2 regions of the Billgrantia tianxiuensis genome follow, and region 1 is predicted to be linked to the other one. Evidence: riboswitches for the same ligand, from Rfam matches in the RefSeq annotation. Region 1 holds a riboswitch; the other holds the start of a gene.
The links. Region 1 has a riboswitch for cobalamin ahead of EKK97_RS15500 (AAA family ATPase). Riboswitches for the same ligand answer to the same signal wherever they lie in the genome.
Positions count from the first base shown of each region.

Region 2: it holds a riboswitch for cobalamin, as region 1 does, so the genes downstream of both, EKK97_RS01105 (TonB-dependent receptor domain-containing protein) here and EKK97_RS15500 (AAA family ATPase) in region 1, are expected to answer to the same signal.

Region 1 is NZ_CP035042.1:3,310,560-3,325,019, reverse strand. Features, by position in the region: gene EKK97_RS15530 (cobalamin-binding protein) at 1-373, shown strand, start outside; partial or broken gene EKK97_RS15525 (FecCD family ABC transporter permease) at 381-1,360, shown strand; gene EKK97_RS15520 (ABC transporter ATP-binding protein) at 1,360-2,127, shown strand; gene EKK97_RS15515 (ABC transporter ATP-binding protein) at 2,184-2,948, opposite strand; gene EKK97_RS15510 (FecCD family ABC transporter permease) at 2,945-3,982, opposite strand; gene EKK97_RS15505 (ABC transporter substrate-binding protein) at 4,009-5,163, opposite strand; cobalamin riboswitch at 5,378-5,583, shown strand; gene EKK97_RS15500 (AAA family ATPase) at 5,730-7,490, shown strand; gene EKK97_RS15495 (cobyrinic acid a,c-diamide synthase CobB) at 7,490-8,878, shown strand; gene cobW (cobalamin biosynthesis protein CobW) at 8,875-9,999, shown strand; gene cobN (cobaltochelatase subunit CobN) at 9,999-13,880, shown strand; gene EKK97_RS15480 (cobalamin biosynthesis protein CobG) at 13,877-14,460, shown strand, end outside.
Region 2 is NZ_CP035042.1:229,091-243,550, forward strand. Features, by position in the region: gene EKK97_RS01055 (DUF6448 family protein) at 1-67, opposite strand, end outside; gene EKK97_RS01060 (AraC family transcriptional regulator) at 269-1,402, opposite strand; gene EKK97_RS01065 (radical SAM protein) at 1,433-1,981, opposite strand; gene EKK97_RS24150 (hypothetical protein) at 1,927-2,178, opposite strand; gene EKK97_RS01070 (U32 family peptidase) at 2,204-3,118, opposite strand; gene ubiU (ubiquinone anaerobic biosynthesis protein UbiU) at 3,127-4,122, opposite strand; gene EKK97_RS01080 (TetR/AcrR family transcriptional regulator) at 4,276-4,893, shown strand; gene EKK97_RS01085 (efflux RND transporter periplasmic adaptor subunit) at 4,890-6,107, shown strand; gene EKK97_RS23520 (efflux RND transporter permease subunit) at 6,226-7,809, shown strand; gene EKK97_RS24155 (hypothetical protein) at 7,803-8,498, shown strand; gene EKK97_RS23525 (efflux RND transporter permease subunit) at 8,417-9,352, shown strand; gene EKK97_RS01095 (hexameric tyrosine-coordinated heme protein) at 9,464-9,814, shown strand; gene hmpA (NO-inducible flavohemoprotein) at 10,014-11,186, opposite strand; cobalamin riboswitch at 11,712-11,927, shown strand; partial or broken gene EKK97_RS01105 (TonB-dependent receptor domain-containing protein) at 12,082-13,927, shown strand; gene EKK97_RS01110 (cobalamin-binding protein) at 13,974-14,460, shown strand, end outside.

The sequences.
Region 1 (14,460 bases):
TGCCGAGCCGATATCGGTGTTCTACCAGGTGTGGGACGAGCCGCTGATGACCATCAACGACGAGCACCTGATCGGCAAGGTGCTGACCCTATGCGGCGGGGTCAACGTGTTTGGCGAGCTGTCGCGGCTGGTGCCGCGCATCGACGACGAGTCGGTGCTGGCCGCCGACCCCGAGGCGATCCTGGCCGGCGGCATGGGCGAGGAGAACCGCGGCTGGCTGACCCATTGGCAGCAGTATCCGAGCCTGACCGCCGTCGAACGCGACAATCTCTACTTCGTGCCGCCATCGTTGATCCAGCGCCCCACGCCGCGGCTGCTCGAGGGCAGCCGCCTGTTCTGCGAGCAGCTCGAGCGTGCCCGTGCCAAGCGCTGAGGCCGGCATGACCACGCCCCGGCGCTTACTGTGGCCGCCGCTGGCCGTGCTCGCGCTGCTGGGGCTGGCGGCGCTGCTGCTGTCGGTCACCCTGGGCAGTGCCGCGCTGTCGCTCGCCGACGTCTGGGCGGTGGCGCGCGGCCAGGGCAGCCCCCTGGCGCGTACGCTGATTCTCGACCTGCGCATCCCGCGTTCTCTCTCGGCCTTTGCCGTGGGCGGCCTGCTTGCCGTGGCCGGTGCTCTGATGCAGGTGCTGTTGCGCAATCCCCTGGCCGACCCCTACGTGCTGGGCCTCTCCGGCGGGGCCTCGGTGGGGGCGCTGGCGGCGATGCTGGCGGGCTGGGCGGGGCGGTGATCACCGGCTCCGCCTTCGCCGGGGCCTTTCTCTCCACGCTGCTGGTGTTCGGCCTGGCCCACGGCACCGGTAGCTGGACCCCGTCGCGGCTGCTGCTCACCGGCGTGGTAGTGGCCGCCGGCTGGGGTGCAGTGATCACCCTAATGCTGGCGATAAGCCCCGCCGAGCGCCTGCCTGGCATGCTCTACTGGCTGATGGGCGATCTCTCCTACTCACGCTCCCCGTGGCCGACGCTGGCGCTGCTGCTGGTCATCTGCCTGCTGCTGATGCCGCTGGGGCGCAGCCTCAACGTCATGGCGCGCGGCCCGCTGCAGGCGGCGGCGCTGGGAGTCAACGTGCGACCGCTGGAGTGGACGATCTATGTCGTGGCCAGCGTGCTCACCGCCACGGCGGTGACTACTGCCGGCAGCATCGGCTTCGTCGGCCTGGTGGTGCCGCACATGCTGCGTCTGGTGCTGGGCAACGATCAGCGCCTGATCCTGCCGGCCTGCGCCCTGGCCGGCGGCACCCTGCTGGTGCTGGCCGATACCCTGGCGCGTACCATGATCGCCCCGGAGCAGCTGCCGGTGGGGGTGATCACCGCGCTGCTCGGCGTACCCACTTTCCTCTATCTGCTGTACCGGAGCCGCTGATGAACCGCCTCGAGATCCGCGAGCTGGTCATCGACGTGCCGGGGCGGCGCGACGGCCGGGCGCTCACGCTCAGCGTCGAGCCGGGGCAGGTGTGGGGCGTGCTCGGTCCCAACGGCGCCGGCAAGACCACCCTGCTGCACACCCTGGCTGGGCTGCGCGGGCCGCGGGCAGGGCAGGTGCTGATCGACGGCCGCCCGCTGGCGGCGCTGGGCCGGCGACAGGTGGCGCGTAAGCTGGGGCTGGTGTTCCAGGAGCGCCACGACGGCTTTCCCGCCACGGTGCGCGAGACCGCACTGATCGGTCGGCATCCGTGGCTGTCGGCGTGGCAGATGGAGGGTGGCGAGGACCTGCGCCTGGCCGAGGCGGCGCTCGAGCGGCTCGATGTCGATCACCTGGCCGAGCGCCTGGTCAGCACGCTCTCGGGAGGGGAGCGCCAGCGCCTGGCGATTGCCACCGTGCTGACCCAGGCGCCGCAGATCTGGCTCGCCGACGAGCCCACCAACCATCTCGATCTGCATCACCAGAGCGCGGTGATGGCGCTGCTCGCCGAGCAGGCCGCCGAGGGCCGCGCGGTGATGATGTGCCTGCACGATCTCAACCTGGCGGCACGCTGGTGCGACCACCTGCTGCTGCTCTATCCCGACGGCGAGGCGTGCTGGGGGCCGGCCAGAGACATGCTGGTACCCGCCGCCCTGGAGCGGCTCTATGGCCAGCGCCTGGCCACCGCCGAGATCGACGGCGCCCCGGTGTTCGTGCCCATTAGATGAGGAACGCTGACGGAGCCAGCATCGGGCTGATCAGTCGGGCTCCTCAGTCGGACTTTTCATAGTGCGCAGCGAAAGCGCATGATCCGGCGTCGATCGACGGGGTCTTCGATGATGTCGGCCTGCACGCCGAAGGTGCGGCGCAGCCTGGCGGCGGTCAGCACCTGCTCGGGCGTGCCGAGGTCGACCAGCCGGCCGGCTTCCATCACGCCGATACGGTCGCAGTCCATGGCCTGGTTGAGGTCGTGCAGGGCGATGACCACCGTCACCGGCAGCTGCTTGACCAGCCGCAGGATCGAGAGCTGGTGGCGGATGTCGAGGTGGTTGGTGGGCTCGTCGAGCAGCAGAATGCGCGGCTGCTGAGCCAGGGCGCGCGCAATGTGCACGCGCTGGCGTTCGCCGCCGGAGAGGGTGTGCCAGAGGCGTTCTGCCAGGGGCAGCATGCCGACGTCTTCGAGGGCGCGGTGGACGATGGCGTCATCCTGCTCGGTCCAGGGTTGCAGCGGCGAGAGGAAGGGGGTGCGGCCCAGCTCCACCACCTCCCTGGCGCCGATGCGCTCGTGAGTCTCCGCCTGCTGCTCGACGAAAGCGATGCTACGGGCGATATCGCGCTGCGGCATTGCCTGCATCGGTCGGTCGTCCAGCAGCACACGCCCACGCTTCGGTCGTTGCAGTCCGGCCAGTACGCGCAGCAGCGTGGTCTTGCCCGAGCCGTTCGGGCCGATCAGGCCGAAGGTCTCGCCGGGCGCAATGCCGAGGCTGACGTCATCCAGCAGCTTGTGCCCGTGGATTGCCCAGCCGACGCTTTCCGCGGTCAGTTTCATCGTCTTCTCGTCCCACGAATCAGAATGACGGCGAAAGCCGGCGCCCCGACCAGGGCCGTGACCACGCCGATCGGCAGCACCTGCCCCGGCACGATGACGCGCGAGATGATGTCGGCGCCGATCAGGAACACGGCGCCGGCCAACGCCGATGCCGGTATCAGCCGGGTGTGGCGGTTGCCCACCAGAAAGCGCATGGCATGAGGAATCACCAGCCCCACGAAGCCGATGGCGCCGACCATCGACACCATCGTTGCCGTCACCAGCGCCATGACGGCGATCAGGATCGCCCGCACGCGGCGCACGGCGATGCCCATCGAGGCGGCGCTGTCGGCACCGAAGGTGAAGGCGTCCAGGGCGCGCCGATACCATAGGCACACCAGCAGGCCGCCCAGGGCGGCGGGCAGGCCCAGGGTGACGTCGTCCCAGCGCACCCCCGAGAGGTTGCCCATCAGCCAGAACATGATGCCCCGGGCCTGTTCGGCATTCGCCGACTTGGCAATGATGAAGGCGGTAAGGGCATTGAACAGCTGCGACCCGGCGATACCGGCCAGAATGATGGCACCTGCGGCCTGGGCGCTGCGCCCACCCCCGGTGCCGCTGCCGGCGGCACGGGCGAGCAGTACCACCAGGGAGAACGCCAGCCCCGCACCGGCAAAGGCGCCGAGCGAGAGCGTCACGACGCCGGCACCGAGTCCGGCGATGGTGACCGCCACGGCGCCGGTCGAGGCGCCGGCGGAAATTCCCATCAGGAAAGGGTCGGCCAGCGGGTTGCGCAGCAGGGCTTGCAGGACGACGCCGGACAAGGCCAGCCCGGCACCGCAACAGGCGGCGAGGATGGCGCGGCTGAGCCGGTAATTCCAGATGATGCCGGCGTCGATTCGGTCGACGGCATGCTCCGCTCCCCACAGCCGGTTCGCCAATACCTTGAGAATGGTCTCCAGCGGAATCGCCGTTTCGCCGATCGCGGTGCCGGCCATCACGGCCAGGAACAGCGTCGATGGCGCGAGCCAGACCCAGCGCCATCGAAAAACCATTGGTAACTGCACTGCTGCGGCCAGATTCATCGTTCGAAGGAGAGTGTCGTCAAGGAATCGGCCAGCATTTCCAGGCCAAAGATCGTGCGCATGGTGGCACTCATTGCATGAGCATCCATCTCGATGATGTTGCCGTTCTTCACCGCCGTCATCTCCCGGGTCACCGGATCGCTATGCAGGAAATTCAGCTTTTCTTCGATATCGTCAGCGGGAAAGCGCCGGCGATCCATGCGCGCTATCACGATCAGGTCAGGGTCGGAGCGGGCAATGGCTTCCCAACCGACGATAGGCCATTCTTCATCGGATTGAATGACGTTCTGAATACCGAGTTTCTCCATCATGTAACCGGGGGAGCCGAGCCGGCCTGCCACGTAAGGATCCACCGAGCTATCGGGAGAAGAGAACCAGAATACTGCCGACAGATCTGGAGGAAGTTCCAGGCTTTCGGCCTTGGCAATGGCGTCGGCTTCACGAGCTTCGAGATCGGTCACCAGGGCTTTGCCGGCTTCCTGCACATCGAAAATGGCAGCCAGCTCGGTGATGCCTTTGTAGACGTGCGTGGGGGAGAAGGCGGCGGTACGGGTGCCGTCGCCCCCGGTGCTGTTGTCCTTTGTGTCGCAGTCGGCGGGCATCACATAAGTGGCGATACCCAACTCGTGGAACTGTTCGCGACTCGCCACGCTGCCGGTGGGTCCTACATGCCACTCGTACTGGGCCGCGACGAGCTGCGGTCGACGATTCACCACGGCTTCGAAGCTCGGGTCATTGTCGGCCAGCCGTTCGATGCCGGCGTTGACCTCGCTGAACTCAGGCAGCACGGGATTGAACCAGACCGAGGTGCCGAGCACCCGATCGGAAAGGCCCAGGGAATAGAGAATCTCGGTGGCGGACTGTCCAACGGTAACGACGCCTTCAGGAGCGGAAGAGAAACTGATTTCCGTGCCACAATTGGTAAGGGTCAATGGATATTCCGTATCGCTTGCCATGGCGAATGAGGCGGGAATTAGCGATAATGGAAGCAGGAAATGGCGAGCGATTTTCATTGGTCGGTGTCCGGAATCTGGGAGAATTCTTCGGATGATTTGGCGTGAAACCCGGCATTGCTGCCATCTCTGTCCTCGCGCCGGCCGTGGATTCACTGCCATTGGCCTGAGATGCCGTGTGCGAATGGCGAGGATCATGATTCAAACCTGCGGTAAAATACAACCCCAAAATTTCCTTCGAGGTTGAGGTTTCCGTAGCGTCTTGGCGCTGCACGGAGAAGCTTTTTCCTACCTGTGAAATCTAGAGTTTTCAGTCGATTGCGAGAGAGTTTGCTGTGCAATCAGCCACCGCAGGCACTGAGGTCAGGCCAGGGCACGCTACGCATTGCGCTGGTTGCGGCAGTTCCTTTACGATGGTCCGACTGAAATGGGTGCCCCTGTGTCTAGGGGATAATCGGGAAGTATGGTGAGGCCGTAGGCCAATTCCATCGCTGCCCCCGCAACGGTAATGAGTGAGTCGCCTGCAGGAACCACTGGCATTGTGCTGGGAAGGTGCAGGCTTCGACGTCGTTCTGGCGTCCTCCTCGAGCCCGGAGACCGGCCCATCAATCCATCATCATCCCGTAACGGTGCGGTGGGCACCGAGGAGATGCCGTGTCTACGTTCGCTCTATCCGCCCCTCCCGCGGGGTTGTCGCCGTTTACGACCGATGCCTTGTCGGCCGTGTGCCGCTGCCTGTCCAGCCGGTGCATGGCGAGGCTCCCGTGAGCGAGTTTCCCTTCGCCGCCGTGGTCGGCCTGACAGAACTCAAGACCGCGCTGCTGCTCAACGCCATCCACCCCCGGCTCGGCGGGGTGCTGATCAGCGGGCCGCGTGGCAGTGCGAAATCCACCCTGGCGCGGGCCCTGGCGGCGATCCTGCCTGACGATGGCGAAGGGCGTCGGCCGCCCTTCGTCACCCTGCCCCTGGGGGCCAGCGAGGAGCGCCTGACTGGTAGCCTGGACCTGCAGCGGGTACTCGCCGAGCGCGAGGCGGCCTTCCAGCCGGGGCTGCTGGCCAAGGCGCACGGCGGCGTGCTCTACGTCGACGAAGTCAACCTGCTGCCGGACTCGCTGGTGGACCTGCTGCTCGACGTGGCCGCCAGCGGTACCAACGTCGTCGAGCGCGACGGTGTCAGCCATTCCCATCCCGCGCGTTTCCGCCTGATCGGCACCATGAACCCGGACGAAGGCGAGCTGCGCCCGCAGCTGCTCGATCGTTTCGGCCTCTGCCTCGAGCAGCACGCCTCGGTCAGCGTGGAAGAGCGCATCGCCATCGTGCAGCAACGCGAAGCCTTCGACCGCGACCCCCAGGGCTATGTGGCACGTCACGCCGAGGCCCAGGCAGCGCTGACCCAGCGTATCCGGCGTGCCCAGTCGGCGCTGCCGGAGATCGTCAGCGAGGCATGGGTTTACGAGCACATCGCGCTGGGTTGTCAGGCGGCCGGCGTCGAAGGGCTGCGGGCGGACGTGACCTGGCATCGTGCGGCCCAGGCCCACGCCGCCTGGCGCGGCGCCGCTGCCGTGGCCAGGGAGGATCTGGATGTCGTCGGGCCCTGGGTGCTGGCGCATCGGCGGACTTCGCCGCCTACCCAGGAGCCCGTCAGGCACCCGGACCATAATCCGCCACCGCCGCCGCCAAGCTCCGGTACGCCAAGCTCCGGTACACCACCTGCGTCGAGCGGGCCGGCAGGTCCCGGTGGCGGCACGTCAGGCTCGAGCGGCCAGGGGCAGTGGGGCGCCATGCCGCCGGTAGCGCAGAAAAGCGTCAGCGTGCCGGCCCCGAGCCTGTCGGACATTGTCGCCCATGAGCGTGGACCCGATGGCGTCATGGTTCCCCCGATGCCAGCGGCCAGGCGTCGGGGCCATCAGCGTCGCTCCTACCAGGCATCGCCCCGGCCGGACTGGTTCGCCACCCTGATTGCCAATCGCGGTCGCTGGCCCTGGCGCCGACTGCAGTATCGCCAGGCGCGAATCGTCCCGCCGACGGTTCATCTGGTGCTGCTGGATACCTCCGCCTCGACCCTGGGGCGGCAACTGCTGGGGCGGGCCAAGGGGCTGGTCGAGCAACTGGCCCGGCAGGCCTATGCCGCCCGCGAGCAAATGGCCGTGCTCGGCTTCGGCAATGACGGTGTCACGCCGATCCTGCTGCGCCGCCGTGCGCCCAAGGCGCTGCGTGAGCGGCTCGACAGCGCCGACGGGGGCGGCGGTACGCCGCTGCGCCAGGTCGTGTTGCAGGCGGCGCGGTTGATTCGCCAGTGGCGGCGGCAGGAGGCCGACCTGCGAATACGCACCTACCTGATCACCGACGGCCGCACCCGGCAATCCCTGGCCGGCCTGCCGGCGCTGGGCGATTGCCTGGTCGTCGATACCGAGCAGGCCGCCGTCAGGCGGGGGCGGGGCGAGACCATCGCCGAGCAGCTCGGCGCCCGCTATTGTCGCCTGCCGCTGTCGGCGGGCCGTTCATGGCCAGGAGGCCAGGCGTGATGCAGGAACCTGTCGAGCGGACGAGCGCAGCCTGTCCCGCGCTGTTCATCGCCGCACCGGCCTCGGGCCAGGGCAAGACCACGCTGACCGCGGCGCTGGCCCGGCTGCTGCGCAACCGCGGCAAGGTGGTGCGGGTGTTCAAGACCGGGCCGGACTACCTCGACCCTCAGATCCTGGCCCAGGCCTCTGGCCGGCCGGTGGATCAGCTCGATCTGTGGATGGCGGGGGAGACCTACTGCCGCCAGCGCTTCTTCGAGGCGGCCTGCGAGGCGGATCTGATCCTGGTGGAGGGCGCCATGGGGCTGTTCGACGGCGAGCCCTCCAGCGCCGACCTGGCCGCCCTGTTCGGCCTGCCGCTGGTCATCGTCATGGACGTCAAGGGCATGGCCCAGACCGCCGCGGCGCTGGTGGCCGGCCTGGCGGGCTTTCGCGACGACATCCTCATCGCCGGGCTGATCGCCAACGCCTGCGCCTCGCAGCGCCACCGTGAGCTGATCGAGTCCGCACTGCCTGCCGAGATTCCGCTGCTGGCCGCGGTGGCGCGGGACGGCGCGCTGACCCTGCCGGAACGCCACCTGGGACTGGTGCAGGCCGACGAGATCCGCGCCGAGCTGGAGCTGCGCTTCGAGGCCGGCGCCAGGGCGCTGGATGCCGAAGGGCTGGCGGAGGCGCTGCTGCAGCTGCCGCCGGTCACCTTCGAGGCGCCGCGGCAGGCCGCCGAGCCGCCCATGCCCTCGCTGCAGGGACGGGTCATCGGCGTGGCCCGGGACGCGGCCTTCAGCTTCATCTACCAGGCCAACCTGGATCTGCTGGAGCGCATGGGGGCGACTCTGCGCTTCTTCTCGCCCCTGGCCGACCGCCACCTGCCCCCCTGCGATGCGCTGTGGCTGCCGGGCGGCTACCCCGAGCTGCACGCCGCCCAACTGGCGGCGAACGCGTCGATGCGCGACGAGCTGCGCCGCTTCTTCGCCGCCGACAAGCCGATCCTCGCCGAGTGCGGCGGCCTGCTCTACTGCCTGGAGAGTCTGACCGACATCGACGGCGAGACCCACACCCTGCTGGGGCTGCTGCCGGGCCACGGCGCCATGCGCGGCCGCCGCGGCTGCCAGGGCATGCAGACCGCCGAGCTGCCGGAGGGGCCGGTGCGAGGCCACGCGCATCACCGCTCGGTGGCGGAAGGCACGCCGGCGCCCATCGCCTTCTGCCGGCGTCAGCGCCACCCCGCGCCGGGCGAGGCGATCTATCGCCAGCGCGGCCTCACGGCCAGCTACCTGCATCTGTTCTTTCCCGACAACCCCGACGCCCTGGCCCGGCTGCTCATGGCGAGCGGGCAGCCGGCAAGCGCTTTAGAGACTCATTCCCTTACCCCCGAGGAGTCCCAAGGATGAACCTGAACAAGATCCCCGCCACGGTGGTGACCGGCTTCCTGGGCAGCGGCAAGACCACCCTACTGGCCGCCATGCTGCGCCAGGTCACCGGCAAGCGCATCGCCGTCATCGTCAACGAGTTCGGCGAGCAGGACATCGACTCCAGCCTGCTGCGCGGCTGTGCCTTGAGCTGTGAAGAGGGCAATGAAGAAGGCCGCGACGAGGCGGGCGGCGCCCCGGTCGAGATCGAAAACGGCATCTATGAGCTGGCCAATGGCTGCATCTGCTGCACCGTGGAGGAGGAGTTCCTGCCGGTCATGAAACAGCTGATGGCCCGCCGCGACACGATCGACCATATCCTGATCGAGACCAGCGGCCTGGCCCTGCCCAAGCCGCTGGTGCAGGCGTTCAACTGGCCGGAGGTGCGCCAGCACTGCACCGTGGATGCGATCATCACCGTGGTCGACGGCCCGGCGGTGGCCGCCGGCCGCTACGCCCACGACGTGGAGAGGGTGGAGGCCCAGCGCCGGGCCGACGAATCCCTCGATCACGATCCCAGCCTGCGCGAGCTGCTCGACGACCAGCTCAGCGTGGCGGATCTGGTGCTGGTCAGCAAGACCGACCTGCTCGACCCGGCCGAACGGGCTCGGGTGGAAGCGCTGGTCGCCCAGCGGGTGCCGGCCTCGGTGAAGACCCTGTTCATCGACAAGGGGCTGGCCGAGGACCGCGCCCAACTGGAGGCGCTGATGGGCATCGGCGCGGCCAGCGAGGAGGGCATCGACCGTATCGACAACCACCACGATCGCCACCACGCCGAGGGCGCCCATCACGACCACGCCCACGATCACTTCGACTCCTGCGTGATCCGCCTGGGCGAGGTCGACGGCGAGGCCCTGGCGGCGCGCCTGCAGCAGCTGCTGCAGCATCACGAGATCTATCGCGCCAAGGGCTTCGCGGCGATTCCCGGCAAGCCCATGCGCCGGGTGATCCAGGCCGTGGGCGAACGTCTGGACGGCTACTTCGACCGGCTGTGGGGGCAGGACGAGCCGCGCGCCACCCAGCTCGTCTTCATCGGCAAGGGGCTGGATGGCGCGGCGCTGCACGCCGCCCTGGCGGACGTCGAGATCGCGACGAGCGCCTGATGCATCTCTTCGCCGCCAAGCCGGGGGGCTTCGTCGACGACGAGGGTATCGTCGATCTGCAGCAGAGCCCCGCCGAGATCGTCATCCTGTCGGCCGCCGACAGCAGCCTGTCGGCCCTGGCCCAGGCGGCGGAGCGCTTGGCCGAGGCGGGCGGCGAGGGATTTCCCTCGCTGCGCCTGGCCAACTGGATGAACCTGATCAAGCCGGCCGCCTACGACCTCTACGAGGACCGGGTGCTGGAACAGGCGCGGCTGGTGATCGTCTCGCTGCTGGGCGGCAGCGGATACTGGCGCTACGGCTTTGATCGCCTACTGGCCTGGGCCGCTGCCGACCGGCGCCGTCAGCTGATCCTGGTGCCGGGCTGCGACGCCCCGGACGACGCCCTGCTGGCGGACTCCAGCGTGCCTGTCGCCACGGCCCATCGGGTGTGGCGCTACCTGCGCGAGGGTGGGGTCGACAACGCCGAGCAGCTGCTGCGCTGTGTCGGTAGCGAGTGCCTTGGGCTGCCGCTGGCGTGGCGCGAGCCTCAGGCGCTGCCCGCGGCGCTGCTCTATTTGCCCGCAACGCCCGCTCGGCAATCCCCGCACGGCCAGCCGGCGGTGACACTCAACGAGTGGCGAAGGCAGCAGGATGGGACGCGCCCGGTCTGTCTGCTGCTGTTCTATCGCAGCCATCTACAGGGCGCCAACACCGCGGTGCTGGATGGCCTGCTCGAGGTGCTCGAGGCCCAGGGGTTCGCGCCTCTGGCGGTGGCGGTGGCCTCGCTCAAGGAGCCGGCCTGCCTGGCCTTCGTCAACCACCTGATCGAGCAGACCGGGGCCGGCATCGTGATCAACACCACCGGCTTCTCGGTCAATCGCCATGCCGACGAGAGCGAGGCGCCGCTGGAAGAGCAGCTCGACCAGGACCTCGCGGGGCTCTTCGTCGGTCGGCCGGTGGTGCTGCAAGCGATCCTTTCCAGCAGCACCGAGGAGGACTGGCAGGCCGAGGCCGGCGGCCTGCGCAGCCGCGACATGGCCATGCAGGTGGTACTGCCGGAGATGGATGGCCGCATCCTGACCCGGGCGGTGGGCTTCAAGAGCGAGGCCCACTACAGCGAGCGCTGCCAACTGCCGGTGATCCGCCACGTCCTGCACCCCGAGCGCGCCGCCTTCGTCGCCCGGCTGGCGCGGCGCTTCAGCGACCTGCAGCGCACGCCGAACCGGCACAAGCGTCTGGCGCTGGTGCTGGCCAACTACCCCAACCGCGACGGCCGCATCGGCAACGGCGTCGGCCTCGATACGCCGGCCTCGACGCTGGCGATCCTGCGCGCCCTGGCCGCGGCGGGCTATCCGGTCGACGACCTGCCGGCGGATGGCGATGCCCTGATACGGCGGTTGCAGGCGGGGGTGACCAACGACCCCCGCGGGCTGGACCAGCGCGGCTGCTGGCAGAGCATCGCCCTTGATGACTACCTGGCCTGGTTCCGGACCCTGCCGCAGGCCCTGCAGGAGGCGGTGTGGCGGCGCTGGGGCGCACCCAGCGAGGACCCCAAGCATCGCCAGGGCCGGCTGATGATCGCCGGCATTCGCCTGGGCGAAACCTTCGTCGGCATCCAGCCGCTACGCGACCTGGGTGACGATCCGCTCCAGAGCTACCACGACAGCGAGCTGGTGCCGCCCCACAGCTACCTGGCCTTCTATCTCTGGCTGCGCGAGCACTACCGGGTGGATGCGCTGATCCACGTCGGCAAGCACGGTAACCTGGAGTGGCTGCCGGGCAAGAGCGCGGCGCTCTCCGCCGAGTGCTGGCCGGACGTCGCCCTGGGGCCGCTGCCGCACTTCTATCCCTTCATCGTCAACGACCCGGGCGAGGGCGCCCAGGCCAAGCGCCGCAGCCAGGCGGTGATCGTCGATCACCTGATGCCGCCGCTGGCCCGTGCCGAACTCTACGGCGCCATGGCCGAACTCGAGGCGCTGACCGACGAGTACTACCAGGCCCTGGGCATGGATCCGCGACGCGAGACCCTGCTGCGCGAGCGCATCCTCGTCCACCTGCGCGACACCGGCATCGACCGCGAACTGGCGCAGGGCAGAACAGGCGGGGAGGTGGCCGGGGAGGTGGATGACGAGCGCCTGCTCAACGAGCTGGACACCTATCTGTGCGACATCAAGGAGGCGCAGATCCGCCACGGCCTGCACGTGCTGGGCAGCCTGCCGCCGCGGGACAAGCTGGCCGGGACCTTGGTCGCCATCCTGCGGCTGCCGCGGGGCGATCAGCCGGCCCAGCGCGGCCTGTTGCACAACCTGGCCGCCGACCTGGGGTTGCCGCCGGCATTCGACCCCCTGGCGGCCGGGGCCGAGCCCTGGCACGGCCCGCGGCCGGCGGCGCTGGCCGAGCTGGATGATTCCCCCTGGCGCAGCGCTGCCGATACCCGCGAGCGCCTGGAGCGGCTCGCCCACCGCCTGGTGGAGACGCACGTCGTGGCGGAGGGCTGCCTGGCCAGCCTGGCCCATGACTATCCGGCCACCGCCGAGCAGTTGCGCCATGTGCGCAGCGGGCTCTGGGCGGCCATGCAGCGCGGCGTCGAGATGGAGATCCAGTCGCTGCTGGCCGGCCTCGCGGGGCGTTTCGTTCCGCCCGGGCCGAGCGGTGCGCCCAGTCGCGGGCGTCTGGACGTGCTGCCCACCGGGCGCAACTTCTTCAGCGTCGACAACCGCTCGATTCCGTCGCCGGCCGCCTGGTCGCTGGGCGAGGTCTCGGCCCGGGCCTTCGTCGAGCGCTACCTGCAGGATCACGGCGACTATCCGCGGCGGCTGGGCCTGTCGATCTGGGGCACCGCCACCATGCGCACCGGCGGCGACGACATCGCCCAGGCTTTCGCCCTGATGGGCGTGCGGCCGGTGTGGTCGCTGGGCTCGCGGCGGGTGATCGACGTCGAGGTGATTCCCGCCATGCTGTTGGGGCGGCCGCGGGTGGACGTCACCCTGCGGGTCTCCGGCTTCTTCCGCGACGCCTTCGCCAACGTCATCCGCCTGTTCGACCGGGCGGTACGGGCGGTGGCCGAGTACCAGGAGCCGGGGGAGGCCAACACCATCCGTGCGGCGGTCATGGCGCGCCGGCAGGAGCTCGAGGCGCAGGGCCGCTCCCCTGAGCAGGCGGCGCGGGAGGCCGGCTATCGGGTCTTCGGCAGCCGGCCCGGCGAGTACGGCACCGGCCTCAACCGGCTGCTCGACGAGCGCGCCTGGCGGCACGCCGATGACCTGGCCGACGCCTACCTGGCGAGCGGAGCCTACGCCTACGGCCAGTTTCCCGAGTCGGGGGTGGCGGCCCGGGCGGCCTTCGAGCACCAACTCGAAGGGCTGGAGGCGGTGATGCACAACCAGGACAACCGCGAGCACGACATCCTCGACTCCAACGGCTACTACGCCTTCCAGGGCGGCATGGCCAACGCCAGCCGCGCCCTCAGCGGCCAGGCACCGAGCATCTATCACGCCGATCATGCCAATCCGGCGCGACCGCGCATGCGCAGCCTCGAGCAGGAACTGGCCCGGGTGATCCGCTCCCGGGTGCTCAACCCCAAGTGGATCGAGGCCATGCGCGAACACGGCTACAAGGGGGCTGCGGAGATGGCGGCAACGGTGGACTACCTGTTCGCCTACGACGCCACCACCGACTTGGTGGCCGACTACCAGTATGCCCAGGTCAGCCAGGCGCTGGTGTTGGATGACGAGAACCAGGCGTTCCTGCGCAAGCACAATCCGGCGGCCATGGAGGAGATGGCCGAGCGCCTGCTCGAGGCCATCCAGCGCGGCCTGTGGCGGGAGCCCGGCGAACAGGGCCCGGCCCTGCAGGACCTGCTGCTGGAGATCGACGAAACCCGGGAGGTGGCGGCGCCATGACGAACCAGGCGAATCGGCCGGCGGGCGCGCCGCGCATCAAGGGCTGGTGTCCCGGCGCCTGGCGCCCCATGGCTTCCGGCGATGGGCTACTGGTGCGCGTGCGCCCCCCGCTGGGGCGGCTCACCCGGCACCAGATGCTGGCCCTGTGCGAGGCGGCCGAGACCTTCGGCAGCGGCCTGATCGAACTCACCAATCGGGCCAACCTGCAGCTGCGCGGCGTATCCGACGCCAGCTGGCCCGGGCTGATGACCTTTCTCGTCGAGCACGGCCTGGTGGCGGCAGACCCGCAGGAGGAGCGTCGGCTGCCGCTGTTGCTGGCGCCCGACTGGCAGCCGGGCGACGCCACCCATGAGGTGGCGCGACGCTTGGAAGCCCGGCTCGATGCGCTGCCGGCACTGCCGGCCAAGATGGGCGTGGCCATCGATGCCGGCGCCGTGCCGCTGCTGGGCGAAGTCTCGGCGGATTTCCGTATCGAACGCTCGCTGGAAGGGGGCTTGGAAAGGGGCTTGGAAGGGGGCTTGCCGGCGCAGTCTTCGGGCGCCTTGCTCGTCCGTGCCGACGGGCGGGAAAAGGGCACCCC
Region 2 (14,460 bases), 1.9 Mb from region 1:
GGGTCAAGGCGGAGGAAGCGGCAAGGGCGAGCAGCGTCTTGCGTAGGGGTAGGCGAAGGTAGGTCATGATGGTCTCCTTGGTTCAAGGTTGCAGCCGTTTACGTGTTTCGGCTGTCCTTCATGCTATGGAGACTGGGGATTCGAATCGTTCGCCAAGGCGATCTCGAACGCTGTCGGAAAACTGAAGAAGTTTTGTTAAATCAAATTCTTGCGGGTTCTGTTCTGGGGCGGCAAGAAGTCGAACTTCCTTCTGTGCCGGGCGGTCCGGTCACTCGCCGTCAGCAGCCAATTGTCGTGCACGATACTCGCGGGGCGTCATGCCGGTCGCTCTCTTGAATGCCGTATTGAAGACCGACTTCGAGTTGAAGCCGGAGTCGTACATCACTTGCAGTATGGTCTGGTGGGTGTCGGCAGTCAGACGCCTGCGCGCCTCGGCGACACGGTAATCGCTGACGAATTCGAAGAAGTTCTTCCCCAGCCCCTGGTTGATGGCGCGCGACAGCTCCCGGGTGGGCACATTGAGCTGTCGAGCGAGCTGTTGAACGGTCAGATTGGCGTCGAGGTGGGGAGCGGTGCGCCGCATATGATCCTCGAGCCGCATCAGCAGGACGGCATTGGCTGGCTGGTCCGTTGTTGTATCCTTGCTGCTGGTTAGCAAACGGGACTCCTCAGCACTGAGGCCCGAGAACACGATGGGCTGTCGCAGAGCGTGAAGGAGCAAGTAGTTGATGAACAGGAAGCCCGTCACCCCGCCCACTGTCGATACCCACCATACGCTGGCGCTGCTCTTGAACACGTGCGCCGACAGGCAGTAGACCAGACTGACACTCCACACGACCGTATAGCCCAGCAACAGCACACGTAGCCAGGCCAGCTGCTTGTTCTCGATGTTGGAGAATATTTGCCTCAAATCCGTGCCAAAAACCGTGATCTCGCGAATGGTGGCGATCAGATAGCCGAGAAAGACCAGGTGGATCGCAGCTGCCAGGAGCGGTGAGGTCAATACCCCCGGATGATCGCGCTCCATCAGGATCAGGCGCTTCAGTTCGTCCGGTTGAAGATAGTACTCGACCAGGAAGATGGCGCCGACTATCCAGAATAGAAGGGTATGGATCCAGTGCCCTGGAGTCAGGCGAAAGTCCTGATACATCAGGGATTTGGCATAAAGAAACAACAGGCCGGCCTGCAGTAGGCCGACCAGCGTGCCCAGGTAGGCCAGGTTGAGGAAACGCTGCGCCAGCCCCGTGCTGTACAAGAAGACTTCGGCCAGGCCTGCAGCAAAGGCAAGCACTGTCGCCAACAGCAGGCGGTTGCTGAGTAGATGGATGTTGTCTGGCATTAGCAGGAAACCGGCGAGCACCAGCGATTGCAGGATGCTAGTCAATAGCAGGATGTCCGCCACGCTCAAGTACATCGTGTCACTCCGGCCAGCCTACTCGCGCAGCTCTATGCGTTCGAAGTTTGGCGCCAGGCGCTTGACCAGCCCGGCGAGCATGGCCCGGGGCGGGGCGCCTGCGACCGGCTGGCAGTAGGTCGGGTCGAGGCAGTCGCGGGTGCGGGCCACCTGAATGGCGTAGCGGCGCACGCCACAGTCAGCCAGGGTCAGTGCCAGACGCTCCACGTCGGCCAGATCAAAGTCGCGCCAATGGACGGTGGTACGGCACTCGAAGTCGATCCCGCTTTCGAGCAGCGCCATCAGGCTCTGGCTGTTGCGCTGCCAGATGCCCGGCCGCCCGCAGATTCGATCGAAGTCGCGCCCGCGACCCTTCACATCGAGCCCCACCCAGTCGAGGTGCGGCAGCAGGCGTGTAAGTCGTGCGGGGTAGGGGCCGGCGGTGTGCAAGCCCACCTTGAAGCCCATTGCTTTCACCTCGCGAATGGCGATTGGCAGAGCGTTGTGCAGCGTTGGCTCCCCGCCGCTGAAGACTACCGCCTCGAGCAGCCCCGGCGGTGCTCCAGGAACTCCCGTACCGCCTGCCACTCGCTCTCGTCACCGCGTCGCGGCGTCATCCGCTGGCTATTGTCGCAGTAGCCGCAGCGCAGCGGGCAGCCCTGCAGGAACACTACGCAGGCCAAGTGGTCGGGGTAGTCCAGTGTCGTTAACTGGTTCATGCCCGCCACCGGCAGGCGAATGCCGTCGAGAGGTGTCGATACCCCGTCTATGGCAATCAGCGGCATGGCGTTCTCCCTTGCACGTGGTTGATCAGCCGGCGGGCAGACGGGTGTTGTCCATGCCCGGGCGGCCGTGCCAGTAGCCGTCGCACACCTCGGCCTCGACCAGGCTGAGTGGATCAGCGGCGGGCAGCTCGCCGCGGCGGGCGGCGTCGAAGGCGGCGACCACCTCGGCCATGCCCTCGGCGCGGGGGCTCAGGCGCGCCACGCTCACGCCCATCGCGGTCATGTCTTTGATCTCGTGGCGTAGGTCCTGGCAGGCGCCGGAGAGGGTCTGGATGCCGTTCAGGGTGAACACTTCCTTGGATTCCTGGGAGCGCAGCGCCAGGCCCTCGGGGTACTTCTGGCACACGAACATGCAGCGGTCCTTGGGCTTCTGGTGGCGCCGTGCGGTGAAGCAGCGTGACGACCAGGCCAGCGGCAGGTGACCGTAGGCGAACACCTCGCAGGGCGCATCGAGCCCCTCGGCGGTGCAGTCGGCGAGCAGCCGGGCGAGGTCGTCGCGCGACATCTCCACCGGCGCCTGCCAGCGCTGCATGCCGGCCCGCGCCATCACGCCGATGGAAGCCGGGTTGTAGAGATTCAGCGCCGCCCCGGCAACGAAGGGCAGGCCGGCGGCGGCCAGGCGTTGCAGGGCGCTCTGGTCGTTGGCCTCGACCATGAACTCGCCGTTGTCGCACAGCTTGCGCAGGTCGCGCAGGTCGGCCTCGGACTCGATCAGGGTCTGGCTCGCCAGCACCACCTGCTTGCCGCTCTGGGCCAGCTCGCGGCCGATGCCGAGCCAGTCGTCGAGCTTCATGTCGCGGCGGCGAGAGCAGACGGATTCGCCCAGGGTGACGATCTCCACCGGCCAGTCGGCGGCTTCACGGTAGAAGTCGGCGTAGCGCTCGCGGGTCCAGTAGAACAGCACCGGGCCCAGGGCGAGCTGCAGGGAATCGGATGACATGAAACCTCCTATTTCCAGCGGCGTTCGTAGGCGCCCAGGGTAGTGGTGGCGCCCTCGGAGACCTCGCCGAGGCCGGCCATCCAGGCGGGGTCGGGGTGGAAGCGCTCGGGCGCGCGCTCCAGGCGGTCCAGCGCCTGGCGCCAGATCCCGGCCACCTTCGACACGTAGGCCGGGCTGCGCTGGCGGCCCTCGATCTTCACCGCGCTGATGCCGAGTTCGGCGAGCTCCGGCAGCAGCTCCAGGGTGTTGAGGCTGGTGGGCTCCTCGATAGCGTGGTAGGTCTCGCCGCCGACCTCGAAGCGCCCCTTGCACAGGGTGGGGTAGCCGGCCCGCTCGCCCTCGCCGTAGCGGTCGATCAGCACGCCGTTGAGCCGCGACTCGAGTCCTTGCGGGGTCTCCTCCCAGCGTACGTGGGCCGCCGGCGAGCAGACCCCGCGGGTATTGGGCGACTCGCCTGTGAGGTACGACGACAGGTAGCAGCGCCCCTCGGCCATGATGCACAGGCTGCCGAAGGCGAACACCTCGAGCTCCACTGGGCTCTGCTTGGCCAGATCCCGCACCTGGGTGATGGAGAGCACCCGCGGCAGCACGGCGCGCTTGATGCCGAACTGGTCGTGGTAGAAGCGCAGCGCCTCATGGCTGGTGGCCGACCCCTGCACCGAGAGGTGGCGAGGGAGCTCCGGATAGCGACGGGCGGCATAGTCGAGCAGGCCCATGTCGGCCATGATCAGGGCGTCGACGCCGAGCTCGGCGGCCTGGTCCACGGCGCGGGTCCACTGGGCCCAGCCGTCGGGCTGCGGATAGGTGTTGATGGCGCAGAACACCCGCTTGCCGCGGGCATGGGCGTAGTCGATGCCTTCGCGGGCGCGCTTGTCGGTGAAGTTCAGGCCGGCGAACTGCCGGGCGTTGGTGGCGTTCTGGAAGCCGAAGTAGACGGCATCGGCGCCTTCATCCACCGCCCGCTTCAGGGCCGGCAGGTTGCCGGCCGGGCAGACGAGCTCCATGTCGCTCTCCTCGCAGTCTGGGTAAACCCGACCATGCTAGTCGACTACGCGAGGGCCGCTTTTGATGAGGGTCATGGCGAAGCGGGATAGCGCTGGCGCGGTGAGTATTCTCGCCATAAGATAGTAACTAGTCACTATCTTATGGGGTCGGGTATGTCAGGAAAACGCAATCTAACCGCTGCAGAGCGCCGGGAACGAACTGTCGATACGGTCATTGAATTGAGCGCACGGGATGATCCCGCCAATATCACTACCGGCAGCATCGCCAAACACATGCGGGTTACTCAAGGAGCACTGTTCCGCCACTTTCCGAGTAAGGACGCGGTCTGGGAGGCGGTCATCGGCCGAATAGCCGAGCGTATAATCAAGCGGCTGGATAGAGCCGCTGCCTCGGCAGATAGTCCTTTGGCTGCGCTGGAAGCAATGTTTCATGCCCATATCGCCTTCATTGTCGAGCACCCTGGTGTGCCTCGGCTGATGATGGGGCAACTGCAGCACGCTCGGCCGACCCCGGCCCGCCGTATGGTTCGCTCACTGCTGTTTCTCTACCGTGAGCGGATCGAGAAATTGCTGATCGAGGCACAGGAAGCCGGCGATCTGCGCCGAGAGCTGAATATCGAGGCGGCTGCCACGCAGTTCATCGGCACCATCCAGGGCCTGGTCATGCAATCGCTGATGATCGGTAGCATGAACCATATAGCCGAGCAGGCCCAAGGAGCGTTCGATCTTTACTGTCACGGCATCCAGCAGGAGCGAGGGACGCACCCATGACAGTCCTGGCTCAACGTCTGGGGCGTGTACTGGCGGTTGTCATTGGCCTGGCCGTCGGCGTGGTGCTTCTGGTGATGTTTGTGGTCAACCGTCAGACACCGGAGCACAGTGACTCACCGCCTGCCCCCAAGGCGGTGGCGGTGATCGAGGCCCGGCCCCTGCCGTTTCGCCTCGAGGCGCGCGGCCACGGCGTGGCGCGCCCCGCCGAGACCTGGCAGGCGGTGGCCAATGTCTCGGGCAGGGTGGTGGAGCGCCATCCGGCGCTGGAGAGCGGCACACTACTGCGTGCAGGCACCCTGCTGCTGGCGCTAGACCCGAGTCGCTATGAGCTGGCCATCGCCGAAGCCGAGGCGGAATTGACTCAACTAGAGGCAGAGGAGGCCAATACTCGGCGTTTGCTGGGCCTGGAGCGCCAGGCACTCGATCTCGCCGAGCAGGAGCTTTCACGCATCGAGCGCCTGGCGTCTACCGGTTCTGTTTCCACTTCTCAACGTGATGCTCAGCGTCGCAGCACTGTAGCGCAACGCCAGGCGGTGGCCACGTTGGAGAATGCCTTGGCCTTGCTGCCAGCCCAGCGCGAGCGAGCATCGGTGCGCCTGGCCCAGGCGCGTCGTGACCTGGCGGATACCCGTTTCGTGGCGCCCTATGACTTGCGCTTGGGTGAGGTAGAGGTAGAGCTTCACCAGTTCGTCAGTGTGGGCCAGAGCCTATTCGAGGCGGATAGCCTGGCGGCTGCCGAAGTGGAGGCGAGGCTTCCCTTCAGCGTGGTGCGACGCCTGCTGGGTAGTGTGGCGCCGGCCGAACTCGAGCCCGGCTCCCTGGATCTGAGCGAGCGCATCGACCTTGATGCAATCGATGCGGAGCTGGAGCTGGTCGGGGCGTCCGGTGTGGGCTGGACGGGCCGGGTGGTGCGCGTGGCCAGCGGCCTCGACCCGGCCACCCGCGCCGTTCGAATAGTCGTCAGGGTCGACCATCCTTGGCGCGGTGCACGGCCTCCCGATCGACCGCCGCTGCAGCGCGATATGTATACCCGGGTGCGGCTCACGGCCCCCGGCCCCGAGGCCTCAATGGTAGTGCCATCGTCGGCGCTCCATCAGGGTGAGCTTTATCTGGCTGACGAGCAGGGGCGCCTGGTGCGACGCCCGGTCTCCGTGGCATTCAAGCAGGGGGGGCTGGCGGTGATCGAGGCGGGCTTGGTCCCGGGGAGCGCGTAATCCTCGATGACCTGCAGCCGGCCATCGATGGAATGGCGCTCTCCGTGCGTCGAGACGATGCTGCCGAGGCACGCCTGGCCGCCCTGGCCCGGGGCGAAGCATCGTCGGGAGAGCGGCCATGATTCGCTGGTTCGCCGGGCATCCCACCGCTGCCAACCTGCTGCTGATCCTGCTGCTGGCCGCCGGATTGTTCGCCGCCCCCAGCCTCAAGCGCGAGACTTTCCCCGACTATCGCCCGGTTGAGGTGTCCGTGGAGGTGGCCTACCGCGGGGCCAGCGCCGCCGACGTCGAGGATGCAATCTGCCGGCGCCTGTTCGATGCCGTTAAAGGCGTGGAATTCCTCGATGAGTTTGTCTGCGTGGCTCAGGACAACCTGGCCAGCGCCACCGCCACCATGGAGGCCGGCGGCGATGCCATACGCTTCATGAGCGAGATCGATACCGAAGTCGGTGCCATCACTGAGCTACCGGCACGGGCCGAGCTCCCAGTAGTTCGCGAACTGCACCGCAGCGATCTGGTCGCCGCGGTCGCAGTAACAGCCGACATGCCCATTCGCCAGCTCGAGGAGTACGCCCTGCGCCTGGAGGAGCGCATCATGGCGCTGCCCGGCGTGGCGGACGTGGCAATCCATGGCATGTCGCAGCGCCAATGGCAGGTCGAGGTGCCCCGCGAGGTGCTCGGCCAGCATGGCCTCTCGGCTCAGGAGCTGGCGCAACGCATCTCCGCTCAGAGCCTGGACCTGCCGCTGGGCACTCTGGAAACGGCCGATCGCGATATTTTGCTGCGCTTTACCGACCAGCGCCGCTCCATGGCCGAACTGGCCGAGCTGGTGGTAGTTTCCGACGCCGGAGGTGGTGAACTTACTCTTGGTGAGCTGGCCACCTTCACTGAGGCCGGTGAGCGCGCGGAAGAGACGCTTCGCTTCAATAGCGAGCCGGCGCTGGTGCTGGAGGTTAGCAAGGCGCTGCGTGAAGATGCCCTGACGGTCAAGGAGCGGCTCGAGGCGCTGCTCGAGGACGAGTGTCACCGCTTCGACGGCGGCATATCGCTGACTTTGACCCAGGATGCGACAAGCATTGTCCGCGACCGCTTGCGGATGCTGGTGGATAACGGCTTGATGGGCCTGGTACTGGTAGTGCTGGTGATGAGCCTGTTCTTCCGCCCCCGTCTGGCGCTGTGGGCGGTGCTGGGTCTGCCGGTTGCCTTCATGGGCGCTTTCGCGGTGATGGCGTTCGCCGGGCTGTCGCTCAACATGATCACTCTGGTGGCGCTGTTGATGGCCATCGGTATCGTCATGGATGATGCCATCGTTATCACCGACAACATCGCCTCTCATGCCTTGCACCGGAAGTCGCCGCTGGAGGCAGTGGTCGAGGGAACCCGCCAGGTGCTGCCCGGGGTGCTTTCGTCATTTCTTACCACGGTAGCGGTGTTCACCCCGCTCTCCTTCCTTGCCGGGGAGTTGGGTGCAGTGCTGGAGGTGCTGCCAGTAGTGCTGATCGCAGCGCTAATGGCGAGCCTCATCGAGGCGTTCTGGATCCTCCCTCACCACCTCAAAGGCAGCGTGGGGAGCCTGGGCGATGGTCACGACTCCCGCTTCCGGGCCGCCTTCGAGCGACGTTTCGCAAATTTTCGTGAGGCCGTCGGGGGCTGGCCGACCGGGCGATCCGCTTTCGGCATGCGGTGCTGGGCCTGTTGCTGACGGTGACCCTGGCCTCCGCCGGCTTCATTGCCGGGGGGCACGTGGGTAGTGAGGCGATGCCGGATATCGATGGCGACGTGCTGGAGGCGCGCATTCTGATGCCCCAGGGTACGCCCCTGGCGCGCACCGAGGCGGTGGCCGAGCGGGTCGAGGCGGCGATGCGTGACCTGGACGCGCGCTACTCACCCGAACAGCCGGAGGGCGCCTCCCTGGTCGAGGCGATACAGGTGCGCTTCAACCACAACCTCAGCGCCCGAGAGGCGGGCCCCCATGTGGCCACCGTCAGCGTCGACCTGCTCACCGCCGAGCGACGTAGTGTCACTCTCGATACGCTGACCGAGGCATGGCGGGAGGCTATCGGCAAGATCGAGGGCCTGCAGCGGCTTATCATCCAGGAACCCGGCTTCGGCCCCGCCGGGGTGCCGGTAGAAGTGCGACTGGCCGGGGAGAACCTAGAAGCCATGAAGGCGGCGGCGCTGGAGCTGGGGGCCATCTCGAGGGCTACGCGGCCGTCCACAACGTCATGGATGACCTGCGTCTGGGCAAGACCCAGCTGGCCTTCTCCATGGCCGAGGGTGCCCACGGCCTGGGGCTTTCCGCCGAGGAGGTGGCCGGCCAACTGCGCGCGGCGCTGCTGGGTGAGATTGCCGATACCCAGCGCATCGGCGACCAGGAGATCGAAGTGCTGATCCGCCTAGCCGAGGGGGACAGAAGCTCCCTTGATGATCTGGCGGACCTTACCATCGCCCTGCCGGGTGGGCTCCGGGTGCCTCTGGAGGTGGTGGCCAACGCCGAGGAGCGACGCGAATGGGCGCGCATCACCCGTATCGACGGGCGGCGTACCGTCACCGTGGAAGCCAACGTGGATGCACGCCAAGCCAGCGGCCAGGCTATCGTCGATGACCTCACCGGTAGCGGCTGGCTGGAGGTTTTCCTTACCCGCCACCCCAATGTGGCGATCTCCTTCGAGGGGCAGGTGGCCAGCTCCGCCGAGACCGGCGGCTCCATCGGCCGCGGGCTGTTGATCGGCCTGGTGGGGATCTTCGTGATCCTCTCCTTCCAGTTTCGCAGTTACGTGGAGCCGCTAATCGTCATGCTCTCGATCCCGCTGGCCTTCATCGGCGCCATCTGGGGCCATGTGCTCATGGGCTACTACCTCTCCATGCCCTCGCTGATTGGTGCGGCGTCGCTGGCCGGTATTGTGGTCAACAACGCCATCCTGCTGATCCACTTCATCAAGACCCATCGCGAGCGTGGGTTGGATGCCGTTGCAGCCGCCGGCCAGGCTAGCCGCGACCGGCTGCGCGCCATCCTGATCTCGTCCACCACTACCATCGCCGGGCTGCTGCCACTGCTGGCAGAAACCAGTACCCAGGCGGCGGCCATCAAGCCACTGGTGATCTCGGTGGTGTTTGGCCTGCTCAGCGCTACTGTGCTCGTACTGTTGGTGATCCCGGCACTCTACGTGCTGTTCGACGACTGGGGGTGGCTAGGCAAGGCAACGGAGATGGAGCCGCTCCCGGATCAGTTGAGCAAGGACTGAAATCCTTCCCTTGACGGGGCCGGAATAGACTCTAGTCTTGAAAAGGTAGATTGAATGCTTCTTATAAAGTGTCCTCCCGGCAAGGCACAACGAAAACAACAGGAGCCAGCCATGACGATCATTGCGCCGAAGTCCTCCGCGACCAGGTACGCAAGCATTGCTATCGTAAGCCTCCTAGGGCTACTGATGGGTGCGGCCGTCCTATCGGCGGACGAACACGAGGGGCAGGCAGCCTCCGATTCGTGGTTGCCCAGTCTCATGACGGAAACTCCTCGGGAGGGGTTTGCCCTGGCCGTGAAACTATCGCAGAAGGGTGTCGCCACGACACAGACCGATGCCGAAGTGCGAAAAGAGCTACGACCGGAGTACGCAGCAGATCCCAACAGCCTTATTGCCATTTCGCATGTCATTGCGACCCATTTCCAGACGGTGGCTGCGGCTAACGACTACTGGCGCGAGTGACCGGTCCAGTTAAGACACTATCGCTAACTCCAAGCCGAATGATCTGGCTCGGATGCTATTTCTGCTTGGCGCTGTTCGCGCACGGCATCAGATGCCTCGATGCAGTGTTCAGCGCGGTAGGCGCTGATGGGTCATGGGGCGAAATGCTCGACCCCGCCAAAGATGGCCTGTGCCTTTGACGGGGCTAGTAGCGAGAGTATCAGGCAGCTTCAATAGGGCGGGACGGGCCGAAGTGCTCAAAGTGGCGTCGATCCTCTTCAACGCCGAGCTCTGCCAAGGCCTGGTTCACCGCACTCATGAAACCCTGGGGGCCAACGAAGTAGCAGCGCGGGTTGGATGCGGGCAGGTAGTGTCTCAGTAGCTCGCGATCGAGGCGGCCGCAGTGGTCGGCATCGTCGCCGTATTCGTGTATGGCGACGACCTTGAGCTTAGAGGGATGCACTTCGCGCATCGCGGCGACCTCCTGCCGGAAGGCGTGATGCTCGGCGTCGATGGCGGCATGAAGATAGACTACCTGCCTACCCTCGGCCAGCGCCTGGCGAGCCAGCGGCAGAATAGGTGTCTGGCCCACTCCACCACTGATCAACAGCAGCGGTTCATTGCCTCCCTGTAGCGTAAGCTCCCCGGCCGGAGGCAGAAGGTCTACGCTGTCGCCAACGTTGAGCACGTCGTGAAAGTAGCGGCTGGCTCGACCCTCGGGCTCACGCTTGATCGAGATCCGATAGGTGCGGCCATTTGGCAGGTCCGAGAGGCTGTAGTGGCGATAGAGCGTCTCGCCCTCGATACCGAGTCGCACGCCGATGTACTGGCCGGGCTCATGATCTGCTACCGGGCCTTCGTCCTCCGGCTCGAGGACGAAGGAGCGAATCATCGCGCTTTCTTGCCGAGTCGCGGCGATGCGGAATCGACGTAAACCGCGCCAGCCACCGGGTTTCAGAGCGAAAGCCTGGTACCGACGATCTTCCAGCTCAATCAACAGGCCGGCCAGCTCTTCATAGAGCGCTGCCCACGCTTCGGCGATCTCTGGCGTCAGAGCGTCACCCAGCTCCTCGCCGATGGCGGCCATCAGGCACTCGCCGACAATGGGGTACTGGTCGGGCTGAATGCCCAGCGACACGTGTTTCTCTACCACTGTGGCCAGCACTCCTCTCGCCCTGGCGGGATCCTGGCGCAGCTGCACGTAGGCCAATACGGCACCGGCCAGGGCCCGTTGCTGGGCACCGCTCTGCTGGTGCGCCTCATTGAACAGCGAGGCCACGTCGGGGTAGCGCTTGAACATCAACGGATAGAAACGCTGGGTAATGGCATCGAGGTGCTCTGCTACCACCGGGGCGGTGGCCTCGATGAGCTGCTCCTGCTGTGAGGTGAGCATGAGGGTCTCCTTCGTCGGGGAAATTATAATAATCATGTAAAATACTTGTTATTTGGTGCGCGAACCTGAGGCGAATTGTCGCAGAGCAAAGCAAACCCATCATAACGTGGGGGCGCAAAGGATCGAAAAGCAAGAAGGGCTGCTACAAAGGCACTCCTGCAGGGGGCCGGGGAACGTCAGCCCTTAGTACACGGTGGCTTTTTTAGTATATCTAGCGCTTCTGATGCACGCTTCAGCTCGGCCTCCCCCGCATGGCCTGCAACTTTTTGTTCTCGATGGCGCCGGCAATTTCCGGGAGGCTGCAGATGAATGCGTCATCAGAGCCGCCCGGTCGGTGGTCGAACGCACGGTCTCTCGGAACGTGAAGCTCAGCACCCCGACCGAGCCCGTGAGTGCTTGTGGATCAAGCTGGCTGGTTACGACCACGAGGCGTTCGGCTGCCATGGGCTCGTCAACCGCTTGATATGGCAGGGCATGTCGCATTCCGGCACGCCGCTGTCGTTGACCGTGCGGGGTCGGATTGCTAGCTTAGCGACACTCTCAGGTGCCCTAGGCGCGCGCAGACGCGCCGGGGTGAAACGAGAAGTCGGTGCGCCTCGTGCCATTCCGACGCTGCCCCCGCAACGGTAATCGAGTCAAGGAAAGCCTTACACCACTGTGCCCTGACACGGGAAGGTGGCCTTCTGGGACGCTAATTGTCCACTCGTCAGCCCGGAGACCGGCCAGAGAGTGCAGGAAATGCTGTATGACAGCGTTTCCCTCATGCCGGGTTGCGGTGGGCGACTCCGAGGCAGGGCTGGCGCTATTGCTGTCGTTCTCCCTTTCTCGTTCCTTGCTAACCCGGTGATTGCACCACGACTGCCGTGCGGGCAGGTACGGCGAGCAAGGGACACTGATGAACACTACCAGAAACGCTTCCCGTGGCCTGGCCGCCTTTGGTCTGGCCCTCATTCCTCTGGGCCTTCACGCCCAATCCGAAGCCGACAGCGATGATATCGCCGTCGACCTCAACCCCTTGGTAATCACCGCCACCTTAGCGCCGCGTACCGCCGACGAATCGCTGGCCTCCGTTACGCTGCTCGACGAGACGACCCTACGCCGCCAGGACCCCACCGGCGTCACCGATCTGCTGCGCGGCCAGCCCGGGGTGGACGTCAGCTCCAACGGCAGCTTCGGCAAACAGAGCAGCGTGTCGATTCGCGGCACCTCGAATAACCAGAGTCTGCTGATGATCGACGGCATTCGCCTGCGCTCCGCTACGGATGGCGGCCCTGCGTGGCAGTACCTCGACCCGCGCATGTTCCAGCGCGCCGAGATCGTGCGCGGCCCGCGGGGCAGCCTCTACGGCGCCGACGCGGTAGGCGGCGTGGTGCAGCTCTTCACCCATGACGCTCAGGAGGGCGGCCCGCACCCGCGCATCTCTGCAGGCGGCGGCTCCTTCGATACCCAGCGATACAGTGCAGGACTCTCCGGCAGTAGCGGCGGTACCCGCTACAGCTTTGCCGGCAGCCACTTCACCACCGATGGCACGCCGGTGCGTCGTGGTGGTGAGGATATGGGGTACGACAACACCTCTGCGCTGGCGCGAATGTCGCACACCTTCGATAGCGGCGCAGAAGTGGGATTTCTGGCGCTGAGAGCCCGCGGTACCACGGAGTATGACGAGAGCGGCTCCATGGCCACGACTGATTATATGCAGCAGGTGGCGGGAATTTATGGAGAACTGCCGGTAACTGACAGCTGGAGTAGTCGCTTGACGCTGAGCGAAGCGCGCGATGAAAGCGTCAACCACTTCTGGGGGTCTATCCTTGATACGCAGACACGCACGGCCCGCTGGGAGAACACGCTGACTTCAGGGGGCATGAGTTGATTATCGGTGCGGAGTATATGAACGATAGCGTGGCCGGTAGTGTCACGGGGAATATGCCATGGGATGGTCCTTATGACATCGAGGAGCGTGATAACAAGGCCGTTTTCGGCCAGGCGCTACTCGATTTCGAACCGTTAGCCGTTCAAGCCAGCCTGCGTTATGACGATAACGAAGCCTACGGTGACGAGATTACCGGTAGCCTGGCGCTGGGGTATGACATCAATTCCCACCATACCCTGCGAGCCAGCTATGGCACCGCCTTCAAGGCGCCAACTTTCAACGACCTTTATTGGCCGGGGTTTGGCAATCCCGAGTTAGAAGCGGAAACATCCAAAACGGTGGAGCTCGGAGTACGTGGCCAATATGTGCGCTGGTTCTGGGATGCCGCAATCTATCAGACCGATATTGACAACCTGATCGTCTGGCAGCAAATGGGGCAGCCGACAACGAACGTACCCACTACGCGTATCCGTGGCGTCGAACTCTCCGTGGGCGCTGAGGTAGATGATTGGACGTTAGCTGCCGCCGCGACCTACACCGACCCTGAAGATCGGGCTACCGGAAATCGTCTTAGGCGCCGTTCCAGTCAGAGCGCCCGCTTCGACGTGGATCGTGAGCTGGGCGAGTGGTTCCTGGGGGCTCCTGGGTTCTGCAGGGCTATCGCTACGAAGATGCCGCCAACACGGATCGAATCGGTGGCTTCGGGCTGGTCAATCTGCGTGCCGGCTGGCAGTTTGCACCGCTGTGGTCGGCTCGACTGACTGTGGAGAATGCCATTGATAAAGAGTATGTCACGACACGTTTCTTCGATGGCGATGACTACCTCAACGCCGGTCGTGCGGCCTTCGTCAGTGTCCACTTTGGCCAGTAGCGGCCGGTTCGGCGGGGCCGTTGGCCCCGCCGTAGGTTTCAGCGCCTTGCTGGCCCTGTCGGGGCCGGCGGCCGGCGAGGCGTATGCCGATTCGCTCTGCGCCACCGACGACCGCGACCGCGAGGTGTGTCTGCCGGTGCCCGCCGGTCGCATCGCCGCGCTGTCGCCCGGTGCGACCGAGCTGGTCTATGCCGCCGGGGCCGGTGACCAGGTAGTGGCCGTAGTGGACTTCAGCGACTACCCGCCGCAGGCCCAGGCGGTGCCTTCGCTGGGCAGCCATACGCGCATCGACATGGAGCGCCTCGTCGCCCTGCGGCCCACACTGGTGATCGGCTGGGTGACCGGCAATCCCTCCGAGCAGCTGGAGATGCTGGAGGCGCTCGGCCTGCCGGTGTTCTACCTCGAGCCGCGGTCCTTCGAGGGCGTGGCCAGCGCCATCGAGCGCCTGGGACGCCTGGCCGGCACAGCCGATGCCGCGGATCGCGAGGCGAGGCGCTTTCGCGACGGCATGATCGAGCTTCGAGAACGCTATG